One region of the Thauera sp. WH-1 genome, then DNA from elsewhere that is predicted to be linked to it. Evidence: predicted binding sites of a transcription regulator. Region 1 holds the regulator's gene; the other holds the start of a gene.
The links. The regulator LexA, encoded in region 1, represses DNA repair genes until DNA is damaged. The targets are predictions, from matches to a motif close to ACTGTATNTANATACAGT.

Region 2: the regulator LexA is predicted to act here: its motif matches at 1,865-1,882, upstream of ACMV5O_RS15235 (error-prone DNA polymerase).

The regions. Positions count from the first base shown of each region.
Region 1 is NZ_JBLQGP010000017.1:13,602-17,807, forward strand. It holds gene ACMV5O_RS15700 (Y-family DNA polymerase) at 1-631, opposite strand, end outside; gene imuA (translesion DNA synthesis-associated protein ImuA) at 647-1,366, opposite strand; gene lexA (transcriptional repressor LexA) at 1,404-2,012, opposite strand; gene ACMV5O_RS15715 (zinc-dependent alcohol dehydrogenase family protein) at 2,089-3,114, opposite strand; gene ACMV5O_RS15720 (peroxiredoxin) at 3,358-3,840, shown strand; gene ACMV5O_RS15725 (FKBP-type peptidyl-prolyl cis-trans isomerase) at 3,830-4,206, shown strand, end outside.
Region 2 is NZ_JBLQGP010000016.1:28,561-32,766, forward strand. It holds gene ACMV5O_RS15235 (error-prone DNA polymerase) at 1-1,858, opposite strand, end outside; gene ACMV5O_RS15240 (ABC transporter substrate-binding protein) at 2,063-3,034, shown strand; gene ACMV5O_RS15245 (ABC transporter permease) at 3,104-3,994, shown strand; gene ACMV5O_RS15250 (ABC transporter ATP-binding protein) at 3,996-4,206, shown strand, end outside.

The DNA.
Region 1 (4,206 bases):
GGGCGCCACGGCGGGCGAGGCCGGCGGCGGGCAGGCGGTGCAACTCGGCCAGCGTGCGCAGGCCGAGGCCGGCGAGTAGCGCCAGGGTGGCGGCGTCACAGCCGTCCTCGTCGCCAAGCACATCGAGCGGCAGGCGCTCGAGCGCGTCCAGCCAGTCCGCCGCGGTCGGGCTGCGGCCGTTGGCACGCGCGAACCAGCGTGCGGCCAGCGCCGTTGGGGCGCAGGCGGTGTGCGCTTCGAAGCCGAGCTCGCGCAGCCCCGCCTGCACCTCGGCCTCGATGAGCTGGGCGTTGCCGAACAGGCGCAGGCAGCTGCCGATCTCGAGCAGGACCGCATCGGGCGGCGACAGGCTCAGGCGCGGGGTGAAGCGTGCGGCCCAGCTTGCGATCTCATGCAGCGCCCTGGCTTCGCGTTCCGGCGCGCGGGCGTGCAGTTGCAGTTCGGGCAGCAGGGCCAGCGCGCTCGCGCTGCGTTGCCCGGGGCGCACGCCCGCAGCGGTGGCGAACGGGCTGGCGGCGAGGATGCAGGCCTGGGCGGGGGCGGCCGTCACGGCGATCGCGGTGTCCGCGCGCGCACCGCGGGTGAAGACTTGCAGCGGCAGTGCCGGCAGCAGGATGGCGAGCCAGAGCATGGGGGGCGGTGGCGCTCAGCTTGCGAGACGCAGCCCCGTGCGTACCGGGTCCCGCTGCAGATCGCGGTGGATCGTCAGCATCAGCGGGCGGGCCGATGGTGGGCCGCGGCGCTTCAGGATGTCGATGCGCAACTGCTCGCCGGCGGGGCTGAGCGCCAGCCGCAGCGGGGAGGGCGAGGCCTGTCCGCCTGCCGAGCGCGGGCGAAACAGGAACACCGGTGTCGCGCTGTCTTCGGCCGCCAGTTGCAGCCGGCGCAGTGCGGCGTTGTCGAGCTTCTGCATCCAGGCCAGCACGGCGCTGCAACTGCCGGACGCGGCGGCCTGGCGCGCGGCCCACAGTGCGTCTTCGCTGCGCCTGGGCTGGATCAGCAGCAGCCGCGACAGCGGCACGCCGGCGCGCAGCAGCGCAGGGGGGTAGGGCAGCAGCGGTGGCGCGACCCAGGCGATCCAGCGTTCGGCGGGGGTGCGGCCGAGCAGCGGCAGCAACAGCGACAGCTCGCCGGCACCGGGCCGGTCGAGCAGGAGTTCGATCAGCGCGCCTGAGGGCCAGCCGCCACCAGGCAGTTCGCGGTCGAGCGCGGCGAAACCGCTCGGGCGCGCTTCGCTTTGGCTGTGTGCGATGCGGTTCGCCTGCCAGACGCTGCCCGTGGGCAGGGCCGCCAGGATTGCCCCCGGACCCGACGCTGAGCTTGCGGGCCAGGCTTCATCCAGGGCGTGGCGCGCAGGAAAGGCCATGTTGAGAGGTGTGAGCGTGCAGGCAGCGGCGTCTGGCTCAGTGATCCTTGCGGATCAGCCCGACCATGATGCCCTCGATGACCAGCGCTTCGCTGCGGGTATCGACCACGATGGGTGCGTAGTCGGGATTGGCCGGCAGCAGTTCGACCAGCGCGCCCTTGCGCTGCAAGGTCTTGACGGTGACCTCGTCCTCCACGCGGGCGACGACGATCTGGCCATTGCGTGCCTCGCCGCTGCGACGCACGGCGATGAGGTCGCCGTCGAGGATGCCGGCGTCACGCATGCTCATGCCGCGCACGCGCAGCAGGTAGTCGGCCTTGGGCGAGAACAGCGCGGGGTCGAGTTGATAGCGGGCCTCGACATGTTCGGCGGCGAGGATGGGGCTGCCGGCCGCGACCCGACCGACCAGTGGCAGGCCGAGGGCCTCGGCCAGGCGGATGCCGCGCGCGCGCCCCTCCTCGAGCAGGATGGCCCCTTTGGCCGCGAGCGCGCGCAGATGGGTCTCGGCGGCATTGGGCGAGCGGAAGCCGAAAGCGGTGCACACTTCGGCGCGGGTCGGCGGGCGGCCTTCGGACTCGAGGGTGGCGCGAATGAAATCGAGGATTTCCTGCTGGCGCGCGGTGAGGGTTTCGTTTCGGGCGGTCATCACAGCCTCCATGGGGTGGCTGTAATTTTAAACAGTTATCCGCCGAGGGCAAGTCGAACGCACTGGCGCAGACGCCTCAGGGCACGAGTACGGCCGCACCCTGCAGGGCGCCGCGGCGCAGCCGCTCGAGCGCACTGTTGGCCTGCTCCAGCGCAAAACGAGTGATCTCGGTGCGGACCGGAACGCGCGGCGCAAGGGCGAGAAACTCGTCGCCATCGCGGCGGGTGAGGTTGGCCACCGACACGATGCGACGCTCGCCCCACAGGATGTCGTAGGGGAAGGAGGGAATGTCGCTCATGTGGATGCCGGCGCAGACGACGGTGCCGCCCTTGGCCAGGGTGCGCAGCGCGGCGGGCACCAGCTCGCCGGCGGGCGCGAAGATCAGCGCCGCATCCAGCGCATGCGGCGGCCGCTCTGCGCCGCTGCCGACCCAGCTCGCGCCGAGCTGGCGGGCGAAGGCCTGGCTTTCGCTGTCGCCGGCACGGGTGAAGGCATGGACTTCGCGGCCCTGCCAGTGCGCCACCTGGGCGATGATGTGGGCGGCGGCGCCAAAGCCATACAGCCCGATCCGCCGCGCGTCGCCCGCCATCGTCAGCGCGCGGTAGCCGATGAGCCCGGCGCACAGCAGCGGGGCCGCTGCTGCGGCATCGAGCGCGTCGCCGAGTGCAAAGCAGTAGCGTGCGTCGGCGACGGTGTATTCCGCATAGCCGCCCTGGATCTGGTAGCCGGTGAAGCGCGCCTCGTCACACAGGTTCTCGCGCGCGCCGGTGCAGTAGGCGCAGTGGCCACAGGTCCACCCCAGCCAGGGCACGCCCATGCGCTGCCCGCGGGCAATGCCGGTGACGCCCTCGCCGACCGCCACCACCCGGCCGACGATCTCATGCCCTGGAATCATCGGCAGCACGGGCTCGGGCAGCTCGCCGTCGATGAGGTGCAGATCGGTGCGGCACACGCCACAGGCCTCAACCTGCAGCAGCACCTGCCCCGCGCCGGGTCGAGGAACCGGCAGCGCCTGCAGGCGCAAGGGCTCACCGGGGCGCTGGAGCACCATGGCGCGCATGGTGACGGGGAGCGGGCGCAGCGAGGCAGCAGCGTGCGGCATGAGGAATGACCTCCATTGAACGGGGGCAGGCGAGGCGGCAATGATGCGCTGCATCTTGAGCCCAGCCCCGATCTGGGCTATTGCTTCACCATGGTGTCGGCTGGCGGCACCCTGACGCGTGACAACAGCACGACAACAAGCACGGAGGAGTACCCAGTGCTCGACCACACCCAAGTCCGACCCGGTGCCGGTAGTGTTAGTCGAATGTCTCGGCTAGAATCCACCCCACATCAGGGAGACCACATGCTTCAGAGCGGAGACATTGCCCCCGCATTCTCGCTGCCGGATGCCGATATGGAGATTTTCGACCTCGCATCCCTGGTCGGCAAGCACAATGTGGTGCTCTATTTCTACCCTCGCGACAACACGCCGGGTTGCACCCTCCAGGCCGCCGATTTCAGCGACCACGAGGATGAGTTTGCCCGCTACGACTGCATCGTGCTTGGCGTGAGTCCTGACGACTGTCTGACCCACGCTGAATTCCGCGACAAGGAAGGGCTGTCCATCCGCCTGCTGTCGGACTCGGACACCGAGGCCTGCCGACTCTACAAGGTCTGGCAGGAGCGCGAAGTCGACGGTGTGAAGAAGATGGGTGTGCGGCGGTCGACCTTCATCATCGACAAGCAGGGCAGGATCCGCCACGCACTCTACGATGTGGCGCCTCGTGGCCACGCGGCCACGGTTTTTGAACTCGTCAAGGAACTGGAATCGCAGAATGCAAAATGAAATCGTCAAGAACAGCGTGGTGACGCTGCAATATACCGTGCGCGACCCGGACGGCGCCGTCATCGATGACGGTCATCACCCGCTGGTGTATCTGCATGGTGGCTACGACGGCATCTTTCCGCTCCTGGAAGAGGCCCTGCACGGCAAGAAGGTCGGTGATCAGCTTCAGGTCAAGCTGCAGCCGGAAGACGCCTTCGGTGATTACGACGAGGACCTGATCCTGGTCGAGGACGCCAAGCTGTTCCCCGACAACATCGAGGTGGGCATGAGCTTCGAGCGCGTGTCCGACGACGGTGAGGAAGACCTGGTCTACCGTGTCACCGACATCGCCGATGGCAAGGTGGTGGTCGATGGCAACCATCCGCT
Region 2 (4,206 bases), on a different contig from region 1:
GCGCCGACAGCATGCCGAGCGCGAGCACGTCGATCTTCATCAGGCCGACGGCGTCGAGGTCGTCCTTGTCCCACTGGATCACGGTGCGCTCGGCCATGGCGGCGTTCTCGACCGGCACCAGCTCGTCGAGCCGGCCACGGGCGATGACGAAGCCGCCGACGTGCTGCGACAGGTGGCGCGGAAAGCCGATGAGTTCCTCGGTGAGTGCGACCAGGCGCCGGGTGACCGGGCTGGCGGAGTCGAGCCCGGCCTCCATCAGGCGTTCGGGCTGGATGCGGCGGCCGTCGAACCAGTGGTGCGCGCGCGTCAGGCGCTCGACCAGCGCTTCGTCCAGGCCGAGTGCGCGGCCGACGTCGCGCAGCGCGCTGCGCGCGCGGTAGCTGATCACGGTGGCGGCCAGCGCGGCGCGCTCGCGGCCGTACTTGCGGTAGATGTACTGGATGACTTCCTCGCGGCGGTCGTGCTCGAAGTCGACGTCGATGTCGGGCGGCTCGTTGCGCTCGCGCGAGATGAAGCGCTCGACCAGCATGATGCCGAGCTGCGGATCGACCTCGGTGATGCCGAGCGCCCAGCACACCACCGAGTTCGCCGCCGAGCCGCGGCCCTGGCACAGGATGCCGGCCTCGCGGGCGAAGCGGACGATGTCGTGCACGGTGAGGAAGTAGGGCTCGTAGCCGAGCTCGGCGATCAGCGCCAGCTCGTGTTCGATTTGCGCGCGCACCGGCGGTGGTGCGGGGTCCTCGGCCGGTCGTGGCGGGGTGGCGGTGGAGGCGGGGCGGGCGATGCGCGGCGGTGTGGTTTGCCTGCCCGCAGGCGCGGAAGGGGGCGCGCAGGGGGCCTTTGCATCCTTGCCGTAGCGCCATGCCAGCCCGCCCTCGACCAGCCGGCGCAGCCAGCGCGCCGGGGTTTCGCCGTCGGGGACGAGTTCGGCGGGGTATTCGTAGCGCAGCTCGTCGAGGCTGAAGCTGCAGCGTTCGGCGACCGCCAGGGTTTCGGCGAGCAGGGCGGGCGGATAGCGGCGGGCGAGGGTGTCGCGGTCGTGCAGGCGCTGCTCGGCATTGGCGGCCAGCGCCAGCCCGGCTTCGGCCACGCTGCAGTGCAGGCGCAGCGCGGTCATCACGTCGGCCAGTGGGCGGCGCTCGCGGGCGTGCATCAGCGCGCCGCTGGCGGCCACCGCCGGGATGCCGGCGCTGCGGGCGATGCGGCGCAGCAGGGTGATGCGCGCGCGGTCGCGGCCGTCGAGCCGCACCGTCACCGCCATCCAGGCGCGGCCGGGATAACGCTGCGCCAGCCAGACCGCGTCGGCTTCGAGAGCTTGGTGGGCGGGGGAGGCTTGGGGGCCTTCAGGGGCTGTGCTGGCGGCGTCGAGGGGGGGGTCGAGCGCGGTGAGGGGTGGGTGTCCCGAGGGTGGGAAGGCGGCGGCGGGGAAGGCCGGGGGAGGAAAGGCGGCGGGTGGCACCAGCAAGGCGAGACAGTCGCGCTGCGCGCCGGCGCTGCAGGCCGCATCGAGCATGGCCCGCGTGAGCTGGTACGTCCCCTTGACTGCGGCACGCCGGGCCTGGGTGATGAGGCGCGACAGCTGGCCGTAGCCGGCGCGCGTCGTCGCCAGCAGCACGATGCAGGGGCCGTCGGTGAGCTGCAGCTCGCTGCCGATGATCAGCCGCGGGCGGTGCTCGCCAGGCAGGGCCTGCAGGGCGCGGTGGGCGCGTACCACGCCCGCGAGCGAGCACTCGTCGGTGAGGGCGATTGCGGCATAGCCGAAGGCCGCCGCCTGCGCGACGAGCTCCTCGGGGTGCGAGGCGCCACGCTGGAAGCTGAAGTTGCTGAGGCAATGGAGTTCGGCATACGCTGGAATCACTTTGGAACTGTAAAAAAATACAGTCTTTGATGCAAGCGGATGCCGGTGGCGCGGCTCGTCCTGCGCGCGGCAGGCTTCGCTGGCCTTGTCGGTTTCTGTCGCGAAAAACGCTTGCCCTCGGTACACTTGCGCGTTTTCGCCTGCGCCGCGGCAGGCTGCGTTTGCTGACCATTTCAGGCCGACAGGGCCGCCAAGGAGTTTTTCATGCGCTTCAAGATCACCCGCAATGCCTTGTTCGGCGCGCTGGCGCTGGCTTTTGCGATGACCGCCCCGGCCCATGCCCAGCAGAAGTCCGTCGCCATCACCGCCATCGTCGAGCACCCGGCGCTGGACGCCGTGCGCGATGGCGTCAAGCAGGGCCTGGCCGAGGCCGGCTTCGAGGAGGGCAGCAACCTCAAGTGGCAGTACCAGAGCGCGCAAGGCAATACCGGCACGGCGGCGCAGATCGCGCGCAAGTTCGTCGGCGACCGGGTCGATGTGATCGTGGCCATCGCCACGCCTTCGGCCCAGGCGGTGGCGGCGGCCACGAAGACCATCCCGCTGGTGTACTCCGCGGTGACCGACCCGGTCGCGGCCAAGCTCGTGCCCGCGCTCACCGCCTCGGGCAGCAACATCACCGGCGTGTCCGATGCGCTCGAGCTCGACAAGCAGATCGAGCTGATCAAGCGCGTGACGCCCGAGGCCAAGCGCGTCGGCATGGTGTTCAACCCGGGCGAGGCCAACTCGGTGGTGGTGCTCGAGCACATGCGCAGCCTGCTGCCCAAGCACGGCATGAGCCTGGTCGAGGCGGCGGCGCCGCGTTCGGTCGACGTCGGCTCGGCCGCGCGCAGCCTGATCGGAAAGGTCGACGTCTTCTATACCAGCACCGACAACAACGTGGTGTCGGCCTACGAGGCCCTGGTCAAGGTCGGCATGGATGCGAAGATTCCGCTGGTGGCCGCCGACACCGACAGCGTCAAGCGCGGCGCGGTGGCAGCCTACGGCATGGACTACAAGGCGCTGGGCGTGCAGACCGGCCAGATCGTGGCGCGCATCCTCAACGGCGAGAAGCCCGGCGACATCGCCTCCGAGACCAGCAACACGCTCGAGCTGTATGTGAACCCGGCGGCGGCCCAGCGCCAGGGCATCAGCTTGTCCGAGGATCTCGTCAAGGACGCGGCCCAGGTCGTCGAGTAAGCCGCCGGCGCACCGGCGCGGGGCGCCCGTCGCGGGTGCCCCACTGTCTTCCCTCATCGGTCATTGCTCATGTCGCTCTACACCTTGCTCGGGGCGCTGGAGATCGGTCTGATCTTCAGCCTGGTCGCCCTCGGTGTGTACATCTCCTTTCGCCTGCTGCGCTTTCCCGACCTGACCGTCGATGGCAGCTTTCCGCTCGGTGGCGCCGTCGCCGCGACCATGATCGCCTCCGGCTCCGACCCCTTCACCGCCACCATCGCGGCGACGGTCGCGGGGGCGGTCGCCGGCATGATCACCGGCTGGCTCAACGTGCGCCTCAAGATCATGGACCTGCTCGCCAGCATCCTGATGATGATCGCGCTGTACTCGATCAACCTGCGCATCATGGGCAAGCCCAATGTGCCGCTGATCATGGAGCCGACGGTGTTCAACCTGCTGCAGCCCGAGGCGCTGGTCGATTACGTCTTCCGGCCGCTGCTGCTGGTGCTGATCGTGATCGTGGTCAAGCTCGGCCTCGACGCCTATTTCTCCACCCAGACCGGGCTCGCCATCCGCGCCACCGGCTCCAACGCGCGCATGGCGCGCGCACAGGGCGTCAATACCGGGCTGGCGGTGCTCGCCGGCATGGCGCTGTCGAACGCGCTGGTCGGCCTGGCGGGCGCGCTGTTCGCGCAGACCCAGGGCGGGGCGGACATCTCGATGGGCGTGGGCACCATCGTCATCGGCCTCGCGGCGGTGATCGTCGGCGAGAGCCTGCTGCCCTCGCGCAAGCTCTACCTGGCGACGATCGCGGTCATCGTCGGCGCCATCGTCTATCGCTTCTTCATCGCCGTGGCGCTCAATTCCGACTTCATCGGCCTGCAGGCGCAGGACCTCAACCTCGTCACCGCCGTGCTGGTGACGGTCGCGCTGGTGGTGCCCAGGCTACGCGCCCACTGGTCCGGGAGGAAAGGAAACTGACATGCTCAAGGCAACCGACCTGCATCTGACCTTCAACCCCGGCACGCCGATCGAGACCCAGGCCCTGCGCGGCATGTCGCTCGAGATCCCGACCGGGCAGTTCGTCACCGTGATCGGCTCCAACGGCGCCGGCAAGTCGACCTTCCTCAATGCCGTGTCCGGCGAGCAGCGGGTCGACAGCGGCACGATCGAGATCGACGGCATCGATATGA